3 regions of the Nonomuraea sp. NPDC050383 genome follow, and region 3 is predicted to be linked to each of the others. Evidence: riboswitches for the same ligand, from Rfam matches in the RefSeq annotation. Region 3 holds a riboswitch; each other region holds the start of a gene.
The links. Region 3 has a riboswitch for cyclic di-AMP ahead of ACIBG4_RS03710 (C40 family peptidase). Riboswitches for the same ligand answer to the same signal wherever they lie in the genome.
Positions count from the first base shown of each region.

Region 1: linked by a shared signal. The riboswitch ahead of ACIBG4_RS35460 (hypothetical protein) and the one ahead of ACIBG4_RS03710 (C40 family peptidase) in region 3 are both predicted to bind cyclic di-AMP.
Region 2: linked by a shared signal. The riboswitch ahead of ACIBG4_RS12855 (hypothetical protein) and the one ahead of ACIBG4_RS03710 (C40 family peptidase) in region 3 are both predicted to bind cyclic di-AMP.

Region 1 is NZ_JBITIP010000020.1:112,257-119,794, reverse strand. It holds gene ACIBG4_RS35470 (DeoR/GlpR family DNA-binding transcription regulator) at 12-785, shown strand; gene galT (galactose-1-phosphate uridylyltransferase) at 788-1,867, shown strand; cyclic di-AMP (ydaO/yuaA leader) riboswitch at 1,935-2,070, shown strand; gene ACIBG4_RS35460 (hypothetical protein) at 2,075-3,037, shown strand; gene ACIBG4_RS35455 (RNA polymerase sigma-70 factor) at 3,609-4,505, shown strand; gene ACIBG4_RS35450 (aldo/keto reductase) at 4,556-5,530, opposite strand; gene ACIBG4_RS35445 (TetR/AcrR family transcriptional regulator) at 5,617-6,273, shown strand; gene ACIBG4_RS35440 (hypothetical protein) at 6,577-7,284, shown strand; gene ACIBG4_RS35435 (S8 family peptidase) at 7,281-7,538, shown strand, end outside.
Region 2 is NZ_JBITIP010000004.1:313,109-320,646, reverse strand. It holds gene ACIBG4_RS12885 (hypothetical protein) at 1-330, opposite strand, end outside; gene ACIBG4_RS12880 (alpha/beta hydrolase) at 327-2,117, opposite strand; gene ACIBG4_RS12875 (VOC family protein) at 2,230-2,607, shown strand; gene ACIBG4_RS12870 (YkvA family protein) at 2,654-3,046, opposite strand; gene ACIBG4_RS12865 (aldo/keto reductase) at 3,398-4,258, shown strand; gene ACIBG4_RS12860 (DUF5302 domain-containing protein) at 4,332-4,535, shown strand; cyclic di-AMP (ydaO/yuaA leader) riboswitch at 4,720-4,856, shown strand; gene ACIBG4_RS12855 (hypothetical protein) at 5,046-5,861, shown strand; gene ACIBG4_RS12850 (alpha/beta fold hydrolase) at 6,126-6,965, shown strand; gene ACIBG4_RS12845 (hypothetical protein) at 6,985-7,356, opposite strand; gene ACIBG4_RS12840 (roadblock/LC7 domain-containing protein) at 7,396-7,538, opposite strand, start outside.
Region 3 is NZ_JBITIP010000001.1:827,548-835,085, reverse strand. It holds gene ACIBG4_RS03725 (phosphotransferase family protein) at 1-899, opposite strand, end outside; gene ACIBG4_RS03720 (NYN domain-containing protein) at 1,041-2,363, shown strand; gene ACIBG4_RS03715 (NlpC/P60 family protein) at 2,508-3,482, shown strand; cyclic di-AMP (ydaO/yuaA leader) riboswitch at 3,931-4,089, shown strand; gene ACIBG4_RS03710 (C40 family peptidase) at 4,163-4,690, shown strand; gene ACIBG4_RS03705 (hypothetical protein) at 4,795-5,622, shown strand; gene ACIBG4_RS03700 (M48 family metallopeptidase) at 5,632-6,981, shown strand; gene ACIBG4_RS03695 (glycosyltransferase family 4 protein) at 6,978-7,538, shown strand, end outside.

The DNA of each region.
Region 1 (7,538 bases), on a different contig from region 3:
GGAGCGCGGGCTTGCTGGCACAGCAGCGACAGCAGACCATCCTCGAGCGTGTGCGCAGCAGCGGCGGCGTCCGGGTGGCGGACCTCGTGCGCGAGCTCGGCGTCTCCGACATGACGATCCGCCGCGACCTGGAGGTCCTCGCCGAGCGCGGCCTGCTGGCCAAGGTCCACGGCGGCGCGACGGCGCTGGACCAGGGGTCCACGGAGGAGCCCGGCTTCACCGCCAAGTCGGCCCGGCAGCAGTACGAGAAGGAGGCCATCGCGCGTGCCGCCGCCGAGCTCGTACGGCCGGGCACCGCGGTCGCGCTGTCGGCCGGCACCACGACGTGGTCGCTGGCCCACCATCTGACGGGCGTGCCCGACCTGACGGTCATCACGAACTCCGTGCCGGTCGCCGACGTCTTCCACCGCAACCCGCGCCCCGACCGCACGGTCGTGCTGACCGGGGGCGTCCGCACTCCTTCCGACGCGCTGGTGGGCCCGGTGGCGGTGGCCGCGATCCGCCGGCTGCACGTGGACACGCTGTTCCTCGGGGTGCACGGCATGAGCGTGCGGGCCGGGTTCACCACGCCGAACCTGCTGGAGGCGGAGACCGACAGGGAGCTGGTGGCCGCGGCGCACCGGCTGGTGGTCCCGGCGGACCACACGAAGTGGAACACGATCGGCATCAGCACGATCGCCGACCTGGCCGAGGCCGACGTCGTCATCACCGACGCGGGGCTGCCCGAGGACGCACGCACCGAGCTGGCCGAACGGGCCGGACAACTGATCATCGCTGAGGGGTAGCCGTGAAGCGCACCATCACCCATCTGGCCGACGGCCGGGAGCTGATCTACTTCGACCGGAGCGACGACGCCGACCGCGGCGCGATCGACCGCCGGCCGCTCGATCCGCGACCGGTGGCCTCCGAGCTGCGTTACGACCCGCTGACCGAGGAGTGGATCGCGGTCGCGGGGCACCGGCAGACGCGCACCTTCATGCCTCCGGCGGACGAGTGCCCGCTGTGCCCGTCGACGGACACGCGGGCCTCGGAGATCCCGGCGCGCGACTATGACGTGGTGGTCTTCGAGAACCGTTTCCCCTCCTTCTCCATGAATCTCGGGACTTATCAGGATGTGGGGGGTCTGAGCGAGGTTCGTCCGGGGGTGGGACGGTGCGAGGTGGTGTGCTTCACCTCGGAGCACTCCTCCTCGTTCTCCCGCCTGTCCGACGCGCAGGTAGAGCTGGTGATGGAGGCCTGGGCCGACCGTACGGCCGAGCTGTCCGCGATCGACGGCGTCGAGCAGGTCTTCTGCTTCGAGAACCGGGGCGAGGAGATCGGCATCACGCTGACCCACCCGCACGGGCAGATCTACGCCTACCCGTACGTCACGCCGCGCACGAAGCTCCAGCTCGGCGCGGCCGCGCGGCACGCGGCCCGGCAGGGGGGCAACCTGTTCGCGGACGTGCTGGCGGCCGAGCGCGCCGCCGGGACGCGGGTCGTGGCCGCCAACGAGCTGTGGACGGCCTTCGTCCCGGCCGCGGCCCGGTGGCCGTTCGAGGTGCACGTCTATCCGCACCGGCAGGTCCCCGACCTCGCCGCGCTGTCGGAGGAGGAGCGCGCCGCGTTCGCGCCGCTCTACACCTCGGTGCTGCGGGCCCTGGACGGGATGTTCGGCGTCGCCATGCCGTACGTCTCGGCCTGGCACCAGGCTCCGGTACGGCAGGACCGGGAGCTGGGGTACCTGCACCTGGAGCTGTTCAGCATCAGGCGGGCGCCCGGGAAGCTGAAGTATTTGGCGGGGTCGGAGTCGGCGATGGGCGCGTTCGTCAACGACGTGCTCCCCGAGGAGGCGGCCCGGCTGCTCCGATCACAGATTGATCACTGATTGATCTCCGATTGGAGTCGCATGACCTCCGCTTTACTACTAGTATCCCTTCGGTACCGGCCGTAACAGCTGGTACACGCCTAATCCCGGGCGCGTCGCTCGGGAGCCGGGGACCCACCGCATCTGGGGTGAATCCACTTCGGTGGTAGGGACCTCCCATCCCGAACCCGTCAGCTAACCCGGCCGGCAGAGGGAGAGGAATACTCCGTGGCGTCCGCGTCCCCCACGCGCCTTGCCATCAACTTCGTCATCGGCGTCGTGATCGCCACCGCCGGCTTCGGCGCGGCCACCGCGACCGCCGCCCCCAAACCCAGCGAATCCGAGCTGCGCGCCGAGCTGAAGAAACTGAACGGCAAGGTCGACAAGCTCATCGAGAGCTACAACCTCAAGCGGGTCGAGCTGGCCAAGGCCCAGCAGGCGGCCGGCACGGCCGGCAAGCGGCTCGCCGCCGCCGAGCAGGCGGTCGCCACGGCCGAGCGCCGGGTCACCGAGATCGCGCAGCTGCGCTACCAGAACGGCGACCCGGCCGTCCTCGGCTTCATGCTCCCCAACAGCGCCGCCGGCGCGGCCGTCCTGGAGCAGATGACCCGCGACCAGCAGACGGTCGTGGCGGGCGTCGCCAAGGCCCGCGACGAGAAGAAGCGGGCGGCCGACGAGGCCGCCGCCCTGGCCACCCGGATCAGCGCCGAGACGGCGGACGTCGCCAAGCGGCGCGACGAGGCCCAGGACGTCATCGACGACATCGAGAAGAAGCTCAAGGATCTCGTGCCGGTCAGCACCGGCCGCCGCTCCGACGGCACCTGGGCGCCCGAGCTGCCGTCGGGCACGGACAACATCACCCCCCGCACCCAGGCGATGCGCGCGCTGGTCCAGAAGAACTTCTCGCTGCCGTTCACGGTCGGCTGCTTCCGCTCGGGGTCGAGCGGCGAGCACCCGCTGGGCCGGGCGTGCGACTTCATGATGAGTTCGGGCGGCACCATGCCCAGCGCCGCCAACCAGGCGCTCGGCGACCGCCTCGCGGCCTGGGCGTTGGCGAACAAGGCGAAGCTGGGAGTGAAGTACGTGATCTGGCGGCAGCGCATCAACCAGGGCTCCGGATGGAGCGCCATGTCGGACCGCGGCAGCATCACCGAGAACCACTTCGACCACGTCCACATCTCGATGAACTGAACGGGTGTCGGGCTGCGGGACCGCCGGTCGGCTCACCACCGGCGCCCGCCGCCGCTGCCACCCGCGCAGCGAGCTCGATCAGCTCCGCTCCGACCCACCGCCGGGTGTGATCCGCGCCGCACCTTGTCACAGGTTCCCTCCGCCCGACGCCTTGGGTGCGAAACCCGAGCGAACGGAGCAGGAACCATGACGGAGCACACCGGCGGCCGGACGGAAGTGATCGTGATCGGCGCCTCCTCACCGACGAGACCCTGACCAGCATCGACGACGACCGCATCGTCGCCGCCGGGGATGCGACCTCGCCCTCGGGCCTCGCTTATCGGATGGGCTGCCAGGCCGCCGTCCAGCTGGGCCCGCACGCCGCCGACGCCGTGCTTCGCCGGATCGAGGGCGGAGCGCCCGAAGCCATCAGCGTCGCCTTCGCCGGGCTGCGCGTCAGCCTCGGCCGCGGTCCGCGCCCGCGTACGTGTCGTAGCCCCCTGAAGTGGGCGGCCCAGGCGCCGCTCGCTCCTCCATGCCCGCTCCCCCATGCCCGGCCTCCCGGGACGGACCGCCGTGGAAGGATCCGAGGATGCACGACCACGCCGCGGACCCGGCGACCGAGGCCTTCGTCGCCCACCGCAACCTGCTCTTCACCGTCGCGTACGAGATCCTCGGCTCGGCGGCCGACGCCGAGGACGTCCTGCAGGAGGTCTGGCTGCGCTGGGCCGAGATCGACCTGGCGCAGGTCCGCGACCCGCGCGCGTTCCTCGTGCGCGTCACGTCCCGGCTGGCGCTCGACCGGCTGCGGGCCCTGCGGCGCCGCAAGGAGGCCTACGTCGGCCCCTGGCTGCCCGAGCCGCTGCTCACGTCGCCGGACGTCGCGGAGAACGCCGAGCTCGCCGAGAGCCTGTCCATGGCCGTGATGCTCGTCCTGGAGACCCTCTCGCCCACCGAGCGGGCCGTGTTCGTCCTGCGCGAGGTCTTCGACGTCGACTACGACGAGATCGCGGAGGCGGTCGGCAAGACCCCCGCCGCGGTCCGCCAGATCGCCCACCGCTCCCGCAAGCACGTCGACGCCCGCCGCCCTCGCCAAGTGGTCTCCCCGCGCCAGGCGCAGGCCGCCCTCGCGTCGTTCCAGCACGCCGTGGAGACCGGCGACCTGCAGGGCGTGCTCGACGTGCTCGCCCCTGACGTCGTCCTGATCAGCGACGGCGGTGGCGTCAGGAGCGCCGCGCTGCGGCCCGTCACCGGCCTCGCGAAGGTGGTCCGCCTCCTCCTCGCCAGTCTCGGCGACAAGGAAGGCACGCTCACGGGCGAGCCCACCACCGTCAACGGCGATCCGGCGCTCCTCCTGCGCCTCGACGGCGAGATCGACAGCGTCATGGCGCTCAAGGTCGAGGACGGCCTCGTCACCGGCATCTACTTCATCCGCAACCCTGACAAGCTCACCCACATCGCCGCCGCCACACCGCTCACCCTGACCTGATACCGGTACGGCCGCGGTTCCCGCCCCGGGAAGGAACGGGGGCCGCGGCGTCAGTCCCAGGTGGGGAGGTGCTGCTCGGGGTAGCGGGCGCCGAAGCCGCCCGTGGGGAGGATCTCCGCGACGCGCTTCAGGTCCGCCTCGTCGAGGACGAGGTCGGCGGCGGCGACGTTCTCCTCCAGCCGCCCGCGGCTGCGAGTGCCGGGGATGGGGACGATGTCGTCGCCCTGGGCGAGGAGCCAGGCCAGGGCGAGCTGGGCGACGGTGGCGTCCTTGTCGGCGGCCAGGTCGGCGAGCCGGCGGGTGGCCTCCAGATTCCGCTCGTAGTTGCCGGGCTGGAAACGGGCGTCCCAGCTGCGCATGTCACCGGGGTCGTACTCGGCGCCGGGCTTGGCCTGGCCCGTGAGGAAGCCCCGGCCGAGGGGCGAGTAGGCGACGAATCCGATCCCCAGCTCGCGCAGCACCGGCAGGAGGGTCTCGACGTCGCGCTCGAACAGGGAGTACTCGGTCTGCAGGACCGAGACGGGCTGGACGGCGTGGGCGCGGCGGATGGTGTTGGCCCCCGCCTCGCTCAGGCCGAAGTAGCGGACCTTGCCCGCGTCGACGAGCTCCCTGACCGTCCCGGCCACGTCCTCGATCGGCACGCCGGGATCCACGCGGTGCTGGTAGAGCACGTCGATGACGTCGACGCCGAGGTGACGCAGGCTGTTGTCGACGACCTCCCGGATGTGGCCCGGACGGCTGTCCACCCCGCCCTCCCGGGTGCCGGTGAAGTCGAAACCGAACTTGGTGGCGATGACCACCTCGTCACGCACCGGGGCGAGGGCGGCGCCGACGATCCGCTCGTTCTCGCCCTGCCCGTACAGCTCGGCCGTGTCGAAGAACGTCACGCCGAGCTCATGGGCCCGGCGGATGGTCGCCGTCCCCTCCTTCTCGTCCGAGGGCCCGTACGCCAGGGAGATCCCCATCGCGCCGTACCCCAACGCCGACACCGTGAGGCCCTGCGTGCCGAGTGTGCGCTTTCGCATGATGTGTCCCATTTCTTCAGAAGTAAGAGCACTCTAACATTATGTTAGAGGCATCTCACATGCCGGAGGGGAGAGAATCGTTCGCCATGAGCAGTCCCACGACGCCACGACGCGGCTACCACCACGGCGACCTGCGCGCCGAGCTGATCCGTGAGGGCATCGCGCTCCTGGCGGAGACGGGGGTCGCGGGGTTCTCGGTGGCCAAGGTCGCGGCCCGTGCGGGCGTGTCGTCGGCCGCGCCGTACCGCCACTTCCCGGACCGCGAGGCCCTGCTGGCCGCCTGCGCCGCGTCCGTCATCGCCGTCATCACGGACCTTCTGGCCGAGGCGGCCGAGCGGGCCGGGCCCGATCCGGTCGAGCGGCTCGCCGCCACCGCGGGCGCCTACACCCGGTATGTGCTGGGCCATCGCGCCGGCGTGGAGTTCGTCTTCGCCCACGACTTCGCCGCCCCGCACGCCGAGACCGTCCAGGAGCAGAGCCGCCGGCTCATGGACACCCTCATGGCCCTGGCCGGCGACGTCCTGCCCGGCGACACCTCGTGGGCCGACACGGCCGACTTCGTGTACGTGCACCTGGCCACCACGCACGGCTACGCGACCCTGCTCCTGTCGGGCGCCCGCCCGCGCCGGGACGTGGACACACTGGTGGCCCGCGCCGTCGCCGCCGCCCGCGACCACATCACCGGCCACGTGATGCGCCTGGGCGGCACGCCGGGGACCAGCGGCTCCGAGCCTGGGGGATGATCGCGTCGGCCGCCGTCGTGACAGTCGATGTCTGAGGTGACCTATAAGGTCATATGCCGCAAGTGATGAACGACGGGAGAGACGATGACATACCCCCCGCCCCGTCCAGGGCCGGGGTTTCCCGCCCCCCAGCCGCCCGGCGGGCATCCCTACGGGCCGCCCCATCAGCAGCCGGGGCCGCACGGACCCTACCCGCCCCAGGCACCGTACGTCAGCGGCGGCCCCCATCCACCCGTGCCTCCGCACGGCGGGCAACCGGCGCCCGGGCCGCGCAGGCGAGGGGCGGGCCGGATCATCGCAGGGGTGCTCGTCGCCGGGTTCGGGTTGCTGTCGGCGCTCGGCGGCGGCGGGCTCATCTGGCACGCCGTCTCGAACAGCAAGCAGCAGATCCGCAACAAGCAGTTCTCCATGGAGCTGTGGCGCAACCTTCCCGCCGACAAGCTCTTCCCCGCCACGATCGGCCGGCAGGACCCTGACAAGAAGCAGGACGACCCCGGCACCGAGCACGGCTGGACGAGGGTCGCGCTCTCCTCCGGCACCTCGTGCAAGGCGGCGCTGTCCGGCTCCCTGGCCACGCTCGCCACCCAGCGGGGCTGCGTGGCGGCCATGCGGGCCACGTACGTCGACGACTCCGGCGGCACGGCGGCGACCGTCGCGATCGTGACCTTCCGTGACCTCTCCGCCAAGGAGGACCTCGAAGACCACGTCCGCGACGCTCAGGACGGGCAGGACCGCGTGGTGCGCGCCCTGGCCGCCCCCGGCACGCAGTGGAAGGACGCCGCGCGCGCGGGCGACGGCGGCCGGAGCGTCATGGACCTCTACACACCGCTGTTCGTGGCGGTCACCGCGGGCCCCGCGGACGGCCGCCGCGCCGGCAAGCTGCCCGCTCCGTGGGGCAACAGGCCACTGGAGCAGAAGGCCGACCGCTCGGCCTGGGCCTCCACGGCCAGGGGGCTGGCCGACAGCCTGGCCGCCCGGTTGAACAGCCAGATCCCGAAGGTGGGCCCATGATCGGCAGAATGGCGGGCGCGGCCGCCCTGACCGCGGCTCTGGTGGCCGGCACGGCGGCGCCGGGCCTGGCCGAGGCGCCGCACGGCTGGGAGCAGTCGGCCATGCGGGTGCCGGCCGCCCAGCGCGTGGCCCAGGGCAAGGGTGTCACCGTCGCGGTCCTGGACACGGGCGTGATGCGGAGCCATCCGGAGTTCAAGGGCCGGGTGAGCGGCGGCCCCGACTTCATCGGCGGCGGCGCCCGTCCCGGGAAGAGC
Region 2 (7,538 bases), on a different contig from region 3:
CCCCGCGATGATGTGATGGCCCTGGGCCTCCCAGAAGGTGTGAACCTGCCGTGAGATCGACATGTTGTCGGTCTTCGGGACATCACGAAGCCAGTAGGCACGGCTCACGATGACTTGGTCTTGAGATTTGTCCTCGTCCAGGCACGGGCTGGGTGCCTCGAAGGAGTGGATCGGTTCCAGCCGCGGTCGGGGAGTGAGAGCGTTGGCAGTGTCGTGAATGAGCTCCTCTACACGTGCGAGTGCTTGGGTGGAGGTGGCTGTGGCTTGGTTCATGGAGCATCCCGAAATGACGAGGACAAGAGCGGCGAAAAGTCGCAACACGTCGTTCACCTCTTCGAACTGGGCGACTCTGGTCCTAGCTCTGGCATGAGGAGTTGGGGCGTGCAGTTCAGCGGCACTGGAGCGGTGAGCATGTCGTATTGACCGTTGATAAGTCGCCCCATGTTGCGCAGCGAAGGCGAATGAGGCTTCCAGTAGCTGCTGTGCGCCTCCGTGAACACCTCTCGTCCCACCGGAAAACGCCTGGCCCCGAACGACTCGTCCCCCGGATCCCTGCCGAACCTGCCCAGTGCCGCCACCGGGTCGTTGCCGGCCTCGCCCACCCACACGTGCGCCGGGTCGACGCCCAGCCGTGAGGCGTGGTCGACGCCGGTCCCCGGGCTGCCGATGAGGATGAGGTCGTCCGCGAGCCTGCCCGGGCGGAGGGCGGCGGCGTGGCCCGTGGTGAGCGAGCCGTAGCTGTGCCCGATGACGACGCTGCGTGCCGTCCCCGAGGGCGCGTGGGCGGCGTGCAGGCCGTCGGCGAACGCGGCGAGCGCCCTGCCGCCCTTGGCCGCCGCGTTGTCGGCGGCGACGGACCTGGTGATGTCGAACAGGCCCGGGTCGATCTGCGGGGCGTCATAGCCGAGCCAGGTGATCGACGCTATCGAGCGTTCTCCGCTGGTCGCGCGCGCCTGCTGCCACAACGCCCGGGACCGCTCCAGATCCCCCCGTGCGGCGTCCAGTCCCGACGTGAGCCCCGACACAGACGTGACCGTGATGTCCGCCGTGTCTGGATCGCCCCAGGAGACGACGAGCCGCCCCTGACCCGTCGCGTCGAACGCCAGCAGCAGCGGCGCCGGATGTCCCGCCACCGGGCGGAGCTGCGACTCGATGAGGTCGATGCGCCGCAGCCGGGCGGCGATGCGTTCCCAGCCGCCCAGCAGGCCCGGGTCGGCGAGCCGGCCGAGGTCGGCCGTGGCCGTCTCCAGCTCCCGCTCCAGCCGGGTCCGCTCCTCGGCCAGCCCGCGGCGGTTGGCCCGGTCCCGGACCGTCGCCGGCAGGCCGTTCAGCAGTCCGGACCAGCGGAGCGTCACCAGGCGTTCCCGCGCTTCGCGCGGCAGCGTGTGCCACCACGCGGCGACCCGCGCCGCCAGGCCCGCGTCGGTCCCGTTCTCCTGGACGGTCAGCAGCCGCGTCACCGCGTGCTCCTCGCCCGCCGCGATGCGCGCCAGCAGGCGCTCCGCGCCGCCCGGGTCGGGGGCGTGGCCGCCGAACAGCCCGTACGCCGCCAGCCCCGCCGGCAGCGTCGGGCCGGGCACTGTCTGGCGGATCAGGTTGAGGCGGCGCCGCAGGTCGTCGCTGTGGGCGGCGGCCCAGGTGGCGATGCGGCGGAGTTCGTGGCCGGGCTCGGCGGGCAGGCCGTGGGCGGACAGCTCGGCGGCGAGGCACGCCCCGGCGACCGGCAGCGTCTGTGCGGCGTGGCCCAGGGACGCCACCAGGGTGGTCATGGCGTTCTGCTCGACGCCCTGGAAGCGGCCCGGGGCGGGGGCCAGAGCCGCGACGGACGTGGTCAGCGCGGGAACGGCCGGTGCCGGTCCGCCGTGCCGTACGACGAGGAGGGCGAGCCCGTGTAGCGCGTCCGTGAGCGAGGACTGGAGGCGGGCCCGGTGGCGGGCCAGGTCCTCCGCGAAGGCGGGGGCACCGCCGCCGACCCAGGCGTGGGCGTGCGCGAGCCGGGCCGCCGGGTCGAGGCCGGCGTGATGGCCCGCCGCGAGTGCCGCCGCCCGCCCGTACGCGGCCAGTGCCGCCGCCGCCCGCTCGTACGCCGCGAGCGCCGCCGCGCTGTGATCCGCCATGACGCGGCCAAGGATGCCAGGCGAGCCCGCGGTCCCTCAGGCGATCGGCGACTCCTCCGGGTATCGGGGCATGCGGCATGAATCTCCGGTGGAGCGGGGTAGTGAAGTGTTCATGGCTTGTCGGATCAGTGAGTTGGTGCTGGATTGTCGCGACCCCGAGCGGCTGGCGGCGTTCTGGTGTGAAGTGCTTGGGTTCGTGGTGATAGACCGGGATGAGGGGAGCGTGGAGATCGGGCCGGGGGAGACCGGGTTCGGGGGGCTGCAGCCGACCCTCGTGTTCAATCCGTCCGACGATCCGAGGCCCGGGAAGCTCCCGCTGCACATCGACGTGAACCCGACCGATCGCGACCAGGCCGCCGAGCTGGAGAGGCTGCTCGCGGCGGGGGCCCGGCCGGCGGACGTGGGGCAGACCGGCGAGGAGACGTGGCACGTGCTGGCCGACCCGGAGGGCAACGAGTTCTGCCTCCTCCGCATGAGGCTGGACGACTGAGCGCGCCGCCGCTCGCCGGTGCGCGCGAGTGGGCGGCGGCTGGTGGTCAGCCGCGGTCGCCGAGGAGGCGGAGGAGCAGTCGGGGCTCGCCCGGCCAGGCGTCCAGCAGCACCTCGCGGGGCACCTGCCGGGCGGCGTACCGCAGGGCCAGGGCGACCACCACGATGTCGTCCAGCGGGCCGATGACCGGCAGGAACTCCGGGATCAGGTCGATCGGGCTGGCCACCCACACACCCGCGATCACGATCGCGATCTTCGCCCGGCGCGGCACCGCGGGGTCGCTCCGGAGCCTGCGGACGGTGGTCAGGCAGTCGGGGATGAACGCGGCGAGGTCCCGCGCGAGCCCGGGCGGCAGGCGGCGCGCCAGCAGGACGAGCACACCCCACGTGGCCGCCACGCACACGACGGTGACCGCCAGCCCGATCAACCAGCCACGCACGACGTTCCGCCCTCTTCCGAGCCGTGGCGATCACCGCCCGGCCTCCGCACGACCTCACATCACTGTACGGCGACTCCCCGGCACGCCCGCCCCCGTCCGCACACCCGACGGGTCCACATGTCCGCCCCGCGACCGTCCGCACACCCGACGGGTCCACATGTCCGCCCCGCGACCGTCCGCACACCCGACGGGTCCACGTGCCCGGCCCGCGACCGTCCGCCACCGCGTCCACGTGCCCGCCCGTGCGTGGCACCCGCGCCCCGGGCGCCGGACCACAAGCGTCACCCCCGGCTGGCGAAACCGGTAGGGTCGCCTTCCTCTTTCGGTCGCCCCAGGGGGAGGATGGTCCGCATGAACACGCGACCACTCGGACAAACCGCCGTCAGCTCCATCGGTCTCGGCGCGATGCCCATGTCGGTGGCCGGGCACATGCCCGACGAGGCCCAGTCGATCCGGACGATCCACGCGGCGCTCGACGCCGGCGTGACGCTGATCGACACGGCCGACGCCTACACGCCCGCACCCGACGAGGTGGGTCACAACGAGCGGCTGGTCGCCAAGGCGCTCGCGAGCTGGGGCGGTGACGGCGACGCGGTGCTGGTGGCGACCAAGGGCGGTCACACGCGGCCCCCGGACGGCGGCTGGGCCGTGGACGGACGGCCGTCGTACCTGGTCGAGGCGTGCGAGCGATCCCTGAAGGCCCTGGGCGTCGAGGCGATCGGCCTCTACCAGCACCACCGGCCCGACCCGGCCGTGCCGTACGAGGAGACGATCGGCGCGCTGCGCGACCTGCTCGACGCCGGCAAGATCCGGATGGCGGGCATCTCCAACGCGAACCCGCGCCAGATCAGGATCGCCTACGACATCCTCGGCGGCCGGCTGGCGAGTGTGCAGAACCAGTACTCGCCCGCGTTCCGCTCCAGCGAGCCCGAGGTGGACCTGTGCGAGGAGCTGGGCGTGGCGTTCCTGCCGTGGTCGCCGCTGGGCGGGATCAGCGCGGCGGGGCGGCTCGGCGGCGCGCACGAGGGGTTCGCCAGGGTGGCCGAGCAGCGCGGGGTGTCTCCGCAGCGGGTATGCCTGGCCTGGGAGCTGGCGCGCAGCCCGGTCGTAGTCCCGATCCCGGGGGCGAGCCGGCCGGAGAGCATCCTCGACTCGGTGGCGGCGGCGGATTTGGTCCTGACCTCCGAGGAGCTCGCCGCTCTCGGCGGCTGAGGAGGCCCGCCGGTTTCGCGCGGCGGGTTCGGGCGTGCGAAGCTTTGAATGTCCCCAACACCAGGAGGTCCTCATGACGGAAACACCGGAGCCGGAAGCCAGCGAAGCAACTCCCGAGGACGAGTTGAAGCGCAAGTTCCGTGAGGCGCTGGAGCGCAAGCGTGCCCGGCAGGCCGACTCGGGCGCTGGTGGCAGGGGCGGCGACGCTTCCAAGATTCACGGCGCTCACGGACCGGCCGCCAGCAAGCGTTCCTTCCGGCGCAAGAGCGGAGGCTGAGGCGTCCGGAGCACGGGCTGAGACCTGGTTTCCTGGAGGGGTACGGCATGCCGTACCCCTCTTTTTCTTTGCCTGAAAGGTAGATCTTCGCCCGATTTATGGGCTTACCTTTGCTTTTGTCCGGTTCGCTGGCTAGAGTCAAGCGCATTCCGGTCAGTGACCTAGCCCTTCGAGAGGAAGCGGCGACTGGCCGGCGCCGAATCCCGCACCGCGCGGGAACCGGGGACCCACTTCTGGGGTGAATCCGGCCGCACCTGGCCGGTAGGGCATCTCCACGTCCGAACCCGTCAGCTAACCCGGTAGGCGAGATGGAGAGGACAAGACTTTCATGCGCTACCGCGTACCCCCGGACGGGGCAGTGCCACCCGCCGCCTCCTGAGCGGCACCCGTTCCCCCTGACCTTCTCTCGCGCTCTCGCGTAGCGCCCGTTCGGCGTTCTGCCCGGCTACGCGTCCCCATCTCTTCGGAGCGCGCCCCTCTGTACCCCCACGTAAAGGACTTTTTCAACACATGTCCGAACGACTTGGCATGCGTTCCTTCAGCCTCTTCACGGCGGCCGTACTCGGCGCGCTCACCATCGGCGCCGGCACCACGGCCGCGCACGCCGACAGCGACGAAGGCCGGCAGGTTCTCCTCAAGGGCTCGACCACCGCCTCCTACTTCTGGGACGACTCCTCCGGCCGCGCCGGTGACACCGGCCTGCCGGCCAGCGGCAAGCCCATGCAGAAGGGTCTGGCAGCCAGCCCCAGCTGGCCGCTCATGACCGAGGGCTACGTCATGTACAAGGGCAAGAAGGCCCCCTTCTTCGTCGGGGACCGCGGCCCGGGCGTGCCCTCCAGCAGCGGCGTCATGCTCGACCTCGACGCCAAGACCTTCGCCCAGCTCACCGGCGGCCGCTTCAACTCCAGCACCCTCGGTGTGGACGGTGTCGGCGGCCAGGGCCACATCAAGGTGAGCTACGTCATCACCAAGTGGGGCAACGGCGCGGGCAAGAAGAACCACCCGGTCGCCTTCTCCACCGGCGCCTGGCGTCGCGTCGACCACAACCCGGCCAAGCCGCCGGTGCTGGCCGAGGACAAGTCCACCACTCCGGAGGAGTCCGGCGCCGGATCCGCGGGCAAGGGCACCTCCGTCTCGTCCCGTGACAAGGACGACGCCGGCGTGGTGAACGCCTCCGAGACCACCACCCGCACCGAGGCCCGCGACGCCGCCTCCGGCGACGAGGGTCTGAGCACCTCGGCCAGCCTCGCCCTGGTGGGCGTGGCCGCGGTCGGCGGCGGCCTGTACCTCGGCCGCGACCGCCTGCGCAAGCTCGTCCAGCGCTGACCGCCCGGCCCGCATGCCGCCCCCTCAGGCGGCACACGGGCCGGCACCCGACCATCGGCCGGGTCCGGACGCCACCCCGTCCGGTCCGGCCTCCCCCGGGGGCCTGCCTGCCTCTCCATCCAGGCCCCCACCCCGCCACCCCGTTCCGGAACCGCCGCCGCCCCGGCGGTTCCGGGACGGGGTGCGCGCATTTCCGCGCACACGGGTCCCCGCGTGGGGGCTTTACCGGCCCGCGATCAGAATGTCATTCTGTTTCTCGTGACCATGCGAGCGAAGGCCAACGGCATCGAGATCGCCTACGAGAGCTTCGGCGCGGCCGGGGCTCGTCCCCTCCTCCTCGTCATGGGCCTCGGCGCCCAGCTCATCCACTGGGACGACGACCTGTGCCACCTCCTCGCCGAGCAGGGGCACCACGTCGTCCGCTTCGACAACCGCGACGCGGGCCTGTCGACGCACCTGCACGACCTCGGCCAGCCCGTGTTCGGGGGCCCGGCGCCGTACCTGCTGGACGACATGGCCGACGACGCCGCCGGGCTGATGGACGCGCTCGGCTGGAGCGCCGCCCACGTGGTGGGCGCCTCGATGGGCGGCATGATCGCCCAGACGCTGGCCATCCGGCATCCCGGCCGGGTGCTCACGCTCACCTCCATCATGTCCACGCCCGGCTCGCGGGTCGCCCCTCCCACGCCGGCGGCGAGCGCGGTGCTGCTGGCCACGCCGCCCGCCGGGCGCGAGGAGGTGGTCGCGCGGGCCCAGGACGCCTGGGCGTTGATCGGCTCACCCGGCTTCGAGCCGGACCGCGCGCGCATCGCGGACGTGGCCGCCCGCGCGTTCGACCGCTGCTTCGACCCGCCGGGCACCGCGCGCCAGCTCGCGGCCATCATGGCCTCCGGCGACCGCACCGAACGGCTGCGCCGGCTCGACGTGCCGGCGCTCGTGGTCCACGGCGAGGCCGACCAGCTCGTCCCCCTCGCGGGCGGCCGGGCCACCGCCGAGGCCATCCCCGGGGCCAGGCTGCTGACCTTCCCCGGCATGGGCCACGACCTGCCGCGTCCGCTCTGGCCGGACCTCGTCGCCGCCATCGCCAAGCTGACCGCCGGATGACCCCGCCGGCGCCGCCCGGCTAGACGTCCAGCTTCTCCTCGATGGAGCGGAGCTGGTGCCTGGCCATCGCCAGGTTGGCCCGGGCCCGGTCCAGGGCCAGGTAGAGGAACAGGCCCTTGCCGCCGCGCCCGCTGATGGGCCGGATGATGTGGTACTGCGAGCCGAGCGTGATCAGGATGTCCTCGATCGTGTCCTTGAGCCCGAGCGAGTCCATCGTGCGGAGCTTGGCCTTGACCACCTCGGTGTTGCCGGCGCCCGCGACCTGGAGGTCAAGCTCCTTGGAGCCGCCGAGCGAGCCCAGCGTCATGCCGCTGCCGTGGTCGACGACCGCCGCCCCGATGGAGCCGTCGATCGTCATCATCTCCTTGAGAGAGACGTCCATGCTGGCCATGTCATTTCTCCGTTCTCTGCTGATTTCTCTGGTGGACGGTCATCGCGTCCGTGCCGCGATGGCGGCCAGGGCGGCCGCGGTCCTGCGGCCCTCCAGCCGGAGCAGCCCGAGGTTCGTGCCGGGCTGGGCCAGGACTGTGAGGACGATGGTGGGGCCCGCGGCGTAGAACGCGGCGTACCCGG
Region 3 (7,538 bases):
CCCGGCAGGCCGATCGCCTCCGTGAGGTCCTGGAAGAACCGGTGCAGGAAGATCATCCAGGCCAGGTCCAGCTCGCGCGGCCCCACGGCGGCCATCTCCCAGTCGAGCACGGCGACCGGCCGGAAGTCCCGGTACATCACGTTCCCGATGCGGGCGTCGCCCCAGGTGAGGACGTCGGGGCCCGGGTCGTCGGGCCAGTGCGCCTCCAGCCAGCCGAAGGCGCGCTCCAGCAGCGGGATCGGGTGGTCACCGTGCGCCCACGCGTAGTAGGCGCGCTGCGCGTCCACGTGCGCCCGCAGCCCGCCGCCCAGGGCCCGCTCCTCGCCGTACGAGGGCCGCTCGTCCGCGCGTGAGGGCCGTGCGCCGGTGGGGGACAGGACCGAGAGGTCCTCGCGGGTGAACGGCGCGTCGTGCAGCGCGGCGAGGAGCCGTACCGTCGCGTCCTGCAGGACGCGACGCCGTCCTGGCGGCGCGTCGAGCAGCCAGCCCTCGAACGTGTACGGCATGACGTCCGGCGGCACGTCCCCGTCCTCCCGCTCCATGACGAAGAACGGCGTGCCCAGCGGCGCCGGGTCCGGCTCGAACCACAGCGCCCTCGGCGCCGGGATCCCGGCCCGGTCCCGGGCCAGCCGCATCACCTCGAACTGGGCCCCCAGGTCATAACGGGGGAAGACGGGTACCGCCTCGGCCGCCGGCGCCAGCCGGGCCACGCACCGTGCGCGCCGCCGGCCCGGCCAGGAGGCGGTGAAGAAGACCGTCTCGCTGGACATGCCGTTGGCCGCGGGCCGCGAGAGCTCCGACACGTCGACCGGGCCGCCGGTGCGGCCGGCCAGCCAGGACGCCATCCGGTCGCGCAGCCGGCCCAGGTCACGGGTGGACGTCCGCATCTCCTCGGTCACGGCGGCCTCCTCGGGTGAGTTCCGGTCCCGCCCCAGTGGTATACCCCTAGCAAGCGCTTGTCCACGTGGGGCGAGCGTTACGGTCAGGTACGGGGCAGCCGTACCCTTGTCTGAAAGGGCATGTCACGAAGGGACAGTGGGATGAGCTCAGCGGGTGAAGGCCTGTCTCGCCCGCTTCCCGAGCCGGTGCGGCTGAACGTCGTCGACCTGGCAGCCCAGGTTCTCGGCTCGATGCCCGCTGCGTCCGTGCCGGCCCCGTTGCGGGGCATCGCCAAGTTCGACCCGCGCAAGCGCGCCCGGCTGGGCAGCGCCCCCATCGCCGCGCAGCTGGAGAACGACAAGGAGTTCCGCGAGCTGGTCGCCGAGTCGGTCGCGGCGGGCTGGCCGGAGCTGGCCGCCTCGCTGGTGGACGGCCACGTGCCGCCCGCCGCCGACCCCGTGCTCGTGGCGGCCGCCGCCTACCTCACCCGCCCGCCCGGCTGGGCCGACATGGTCGAGGCGGCCCGCGCCGACCTCGAACGGTCCGCCGTGGCCGCCGAGGGGTCCGAGCGTGAGGAGGTCGTGTCCCGGCTGCGCGAGCAGCTCGCCGCCCAGAAGAGCGCCGCCAAGGAGGAGACCGACCGGCTCCGTGAGCAGCTCAAGGCCGCCCGCGCGGAGAACTCCGACCTGCGCCGTCGCCTCCATGAGGCCCGGGAGAAGTCCAGGGAGGCGCAGCGGCGCGCCGAGGAGATGGAGCAGCTCGCCGAGGAGGCGCGGTCGACGGCCTCGGCGGCGGGCAGCGCGGGCGAGGCCGAGCTGCGGCGGTTGCGCGAGCGGCTGGCCGACGCCGAGAAACAGCTCGAAGCCTCGCGCCGGGCCGCCCGCGAGGGCCGCAGCATCGAGGACGCCCGCATCCGGGTGCTGCTCGACGCCCTCCAGGACGCCTCCGCCGGGCTGCGCAGGGAGCTGGCCCTGCCCACCATGATCAACAGGCCCGCCGACTCGGTGGCGGCCGTCACCGGCGAGCGTCCCAGCGTGCGCGGAGTGCCGGCCCGCGCGCTGGCCGACGACGACCCGCAGCTCCTCGACCAGCTCCTCGCACTGCCCCAGGTCCACCTGATCATCGACGGCTACAACGTGACCAAGGCCGGCTACGGCACCCTGACGCTGGCCGACCAGCGCAACCGGCTCATGACCGGGCTCGGCGGGCTCGTCGCGCAGACCCGCGTCGAGGTGACCGTGGTCTTCGACGGGGCCGAGCTGAACGCGCCGGTCCAGGTGGTGGCGCCGCGCGGGGTGCGCGTGCTGTTCAGCGCGCCGGGGGAGATCGCCGACGACCTCATCCGCCAGCTCGTCCGCGCCGAGCCGCCCGGCCGGGCCATCGCCGTGGTGTCCTCCGACCGCGAGGTGGCCGAATCCGTCCGCAGGATGGGCGCCCGCCCCGTACCGTCGGCACTGCTGCTCCGCAGGCTGGGCCGCGCGTAGACCGCGGGCCGGACCTTGAGTAGGGCGCGATCCGTAGCGGCCGGACGGCAAAGCGACGGTATAAGGAATCTGGCGTTTAGGTGAGATCAACACCTTAACTTCTGTACTATTTCGCCCCAGGTATGATCCCTTGGAGGCGACGCTGTGAGTTTGGGCCGGGTGCCGATGGTCGCGTGTCTCGCGATCGGGTTGCTGCTTTCGCCGACAGGTGGAGCCCAGGCCGCGCCGAAGCCCACGATCAAGCAGGCCAAGGCGAAGCTCGCCAAGCTCAACGACAAGGCCGACAAGGTCGTCGACCGCTACAACACGGCGACCGAGAACCACAAGAAGGCCCAGTCCGCCTACACCGAGCTCAACGACAGCTACAAGCGCAAGCTCGCGACCGTGGCCGACCTGCGCGAGCAGGTGATCTCGATGGCCGTCAGCAGCTACAAGCTGGGCCGCGACGTCACCTCCATGCCCGGCGTGATCGGCTCCGACGATCCCATGAACACCCTGGGCGGCCTCGCCCTGGCCGACCAGGTGACCCGGGAGCGCGCTGACAAGCTCACCGCCTTCGACCGGGAGAACCGCGGCCTCAAGGCCGAGCGTGACAAGGCCGAGGAGGCCCTGGCCGCCGCCGACAAGGAGCGCGACGCGGTCCGCAAGGAACGCGCCGAGGTCCTCAAGCTCATCGCCCAGCAGAAGAAGCTGCTCGACCGGCTCGGCGCCTACCGGGTGGGCGACCCCAACAGCACCGGCATCAAGTACACCGGCGCGGCCTCGGGCAACGCGGCGGCCGTGCTCCGGTTCGCGTACTCGCAGGTGGGCAAGCCGTACGTGTTCGGCGGCACGGGCCCCGGCGGCTGGGACTGCTCGGGGCTGACGCAGGCGTCGTGGCGCGCGGCCGGCGTCTCGCTGCCGCGCACCACCTGGCAGCAGTGGGCGTGGGGCGCCTCGCGCAGGGTGGCGCTGAACGCGCTGCAGCCCGGGGACCTCATCTTCAGCTCGGGGCTCGGCCACGTGAGCATCTACGCGGGCAACGGCCAGATCGTTCACGCGCCGCAGACGGGCGACGTCGTCAAGGTCGCCACCCTCTCCTCGTACGGCGGCGCCCTCGTCGGCGCCATCCGCCCGTAGCGCCACGCGGCGGGTCCTCTCACCCTGAACCGAAGACACTGCCTCGCTGTGGCGGGGCAGTGTAGCGGTCGTGCGCGCGTCTCGTGACGGGAACGTGAGTGAAGAACTGAAGCGGTCCGTGACCGGTCATGGTCACGTGGCCTGCCGTCCTGCCGGGGACAAACCTGACAAATGTGACGAAAGAGTCCTGACAGACGCCTGATTCGTCAATTGTGAGCAGAGTCACATTTGCGTAACGAATCATGGTGGCGAGCTGCGAGTCGTCACTTTACTGACACCTTATGGCGATCTTTACAGCTTGACCCGCGCTTTGCCGTTTCATGACATCTCGGCGTAACTTCTGGCGTCGCGGCGAACAAGCCATGGCGCCGCGAACCAACATCGGTCCCCCCGATGTGGACGAGATAGCAATCCATCGGTCGCCGCCGTAAATATCCGTACTTGTTGCGGTGGTGGCCTGCCGAGTCCGTGCAGCCAGGAGGCACGGAGCCGGGGACCCAGCGATCCCGAGCGGGATCAGGGGTGAATCGGCGCGTAACGCGCGCCGTAGGGCGACTTCCAGGCCCGAATCCGTCAGCTAACCCGGTAGGCGTTCGTGGAAGATCCAAGGAGAAATCCTGTCTACCCACTCGCACAACCCCCGTCTGTCCCGAATCGCCCTGAGCGGCGTCGCTCTCACCATGACCGTGACGGCCGGAGGTCTGGTCCTCCATGCTCCGGCGGCCCAGGCGGCAGGGACGACGAGCACCACGGCCGGTCTTTCCACGGTTTCGGCGGGCACGGCCGCCGCGTCCGTGAAGACGGCGGCCGGCAAGACGGCGAAGGCCTCCAAGGCCGTCCGGCAGCAGGCGAAGGCCCATACGGCCGTCGCCGTCGCCAAGGCGCAGATCGGTGACCCGTACCGTTACGGCGGCACCGGCCCTGGCGCGTTCGACTGCTCCGGACTGGTCCAGTACGCCTGGAAGAAGGCCGGCGTGAGCATTCCCCGCGTGACGAACAGCCAGTACGCACGCATCAAGAAGAAGGTCTCCTGGAAGAACCTCCAGCCGGGTGACCTGATGTTCTTCCGGGGGCTCGGTCACGTGGGCATGTACGTCGGCCACGGCAAGATGGTCCATTCGCCGCGGACAGGTCTGACGGTACGCGTCGAGAAGATCAGCGGATGGCGCAAGTCGTCGTTCGTGGGGGCGGTACGTCCCGGCCTGTGAGCACGCACGAAGACCCCGTCCCGGGTTGGGGACGGGGTCTTCGCGCGTTCGGGAACCAACAGCGGGCGGGTGGCCGGGTACGATCGGACAGCGTGTCCGCCCGGGTGAGTCGTCGAGCCCTGCTGGCGGGGGTGGCGCCCCTGCTCGCGCTGGCCGCCGCGTCCTCGCCGGCCCGTGACGCCCTTCAGGCGGATCGGCCCGATCGGGACGTCAGGCTCGGCGGGACGGGGGGCGAGCCGTGGCCCGGCGAGACGCGGGCGGCACGGGGCGCCCGATCACTCGTGCTGGGACACCGGGCCGATCCGAGCCTGCTCCAGGATCTCGCGCGCCGGGCCGACACCGCGGCGGAGCGCGTCTCCGGCGTTCTCCGCGTGTCCGTGCGGCCCCTCGTGCTCGTGCCCGCCTCCGCCGCCGAGGCCGCGCGCCTGGCCCGCGTGGCGGACGTCGAGGGGCTGGCCGCCGTGGCCGACGGAAGCCGCGTCATCGTGGTCCCCGGCACGTTCGGCCGCCTCACCCCCACCGGCCGCGACGTCGTGCTCACCCACGAGCTCACCCACGTCGCCGCCGGCACCGGCGGGCTCCCGCCGTGGCTGTACGAGGGATTCGCCGACTACGTCGCCTACCGCGACGCCGGCCTGAGCGTGCCGGTGGCCGCCGCCGAGCTGGCCGCGGAGGTCCGGGCGTCGCGGCCGCCGCGCCGGCTGCCCGAGCCCGGCGATTTCGCGCCCGGCTCGGCCCGGCTGGCGGCGGTCTACCAGGAGGCGTGGCTCGCCTGCCGGTACGTCGCCGAGCGGCGTGGGGAGGACACGCTGGTGAGGCTCTACCGTGATGCCAGGACGCGGGGCGCCGCCCGCGCGCTGGCCGCCGCCGGACTCCCGGCCGCGCGGCTGACGGCGGGGTGGCGCGCATACGTGCGTGAGAAGCTGGCGTAGGGGGATCATGTGACGAACGACGGCCAGGTGGGGGACGCGGCCCGCGGGGCGGACGCGCCCGGCACCGACGCGCCCGGCACCGACGCGACTCCGGGCGACAGCGCCACGGGGCATACCGCGGCGCGGCAGGCCGGTCTGGCGTGCGCCGGGCTGGGGATCGCGACCCTGGTCGTGGTGGCCGTCACGACGCCGTGGCGGGCGCTGCCGCCCTCCGCGCCGCACGTGGCCCCCGACCCCGCCCGTGACTTCAGCGCCGCCCAGATCGCGCACGCCGCCGCGTTCGACGCCGCCACCGGCGCGCCCGGCTACCTGTCGCTCGGCCTGAGCCTGCTCTTCGCCGGCCTGCTCGTCCTCACCCCGCTCGGCGGCCGGCTGCTCGGACGGCTCAGGGGCCCGTGGTGGCTGCGCGTCGTCCTGGGCGTGCTGCTGCTCACCGCGATCGTCGAGGCGGTCAGGTGGCCGCTCGGCATGTGGTTCGAGACCGAGCTGCGCGCGTACGGCCTGTCCACGCAGGACTGGGCGTCCTGGACGGGCGACCGCCTCAAGAGCATCGGCGTCAACGCCGCCGTGCTGTCCCTCACGATGGTGGTCCTGGTCTGGCTGGCGCGCAGGGTCCGGCGGTGGTGGATCCCGGCCGCCGTGGGCGCGTTCGCGCTGACCGTGGCGCTCTCGTTCGTCTACCCCGTGGTGGTCGAGCCACTGTTCAACGACTTCCGCCCCATGCCGCAGGGGCCGCTGCGCACGAGCCTGCTGCGGATGGCCGAGCGCGACGGCGTGCCGGTGGAGGACGTGCTCGTCGCCGACGCCTCCCGCCGCACGACCGCACTCAACGCGTACGTCTCGGGCTTCGGCGCCACCCGCCGGATCGTCGTCTACGACACGCTGCTGCGCGCCCCGGGCCCGCAGGTGGAGCTGGTGGTCGCGCACGAGCTCGGCCACGCCAAGAACGGCGACGTGCTCAGCGGGACGCTCGTCGGCGGGCTCGGCGCCGCCGCCGGCACCGTGCTGCTGTACCTGGCCTTCCAGCTCGTACGGCGGCGCACCGGAGTCGCCTCGGTGGCCGACCCCAAGGCCGTGGGCGCGCTGCTCGGCCTGATGAGCCTGGCCACCGTGCTGTCCGGCCCCGCCCAGAACGTCGTCGGCCGCCACGTCGAGGCCCGCGCCGACGTCCACGCCCTCGACCTGACGAGGGACCCGGCCACCTTCGTCGCCATGCAGAAACGCCTGGCGCTCACCAACATCTCCGACCTGTCACCCGATGCCGTGGAGTACGTGCTCTACGCGTCCCATCCCTCGACCCCGGAGCGCATCGCCCTGGCGCGCGCGTGGGCGCGGCTGAACGGCGTGCCCACGCCGTGACCCCACGCGTCGTCATCGTCACCAACGACTTCCCGCCGCGCCCCGGCGGCATCCAGTCCTTCGTCCACGGCCTGGCCGTGCGCACCCCCGGCGTGGCCGTCTACGCGCCCTCCTGGCCGGGCTGCGCCGAGTTCGACCGCCACCAGCCGTACCCGATCGTGCGCCACCCGACCTCGCTCATGCTGCCGACGCCCGCCGTCGCGCGCGCGCCGGCCCGGCTGGTGGCCGAGCACGGGGCGCGGACGGTGGTGTTCGGCGCGGCGGCCCCGCTCGGGCTGCTGGCGCCGCGGCTGCGTGCCGCCGGGGCGCGGCGGGTGGTGATGCTCACCCACGGCCACGAGGCGGCGTGGGCGGCCGGGCCCGGGTTCCGCTCGGTGCTGCGCCGCATCGGGGAGCACGCCGACGTGGTCACCTACCTGGGGGAGTACACGCGCGCCCGGCTGGCCGCCGCCATCCCCCCGGCCAAGCTCGTACGGCTGGCCCCGGGCGTGGACACCGGCCGGTTCCGTCCCGAGGCGGTGCCCGGCCGGGCCAAGGAGGAGCTCGGCCTGGCCGGC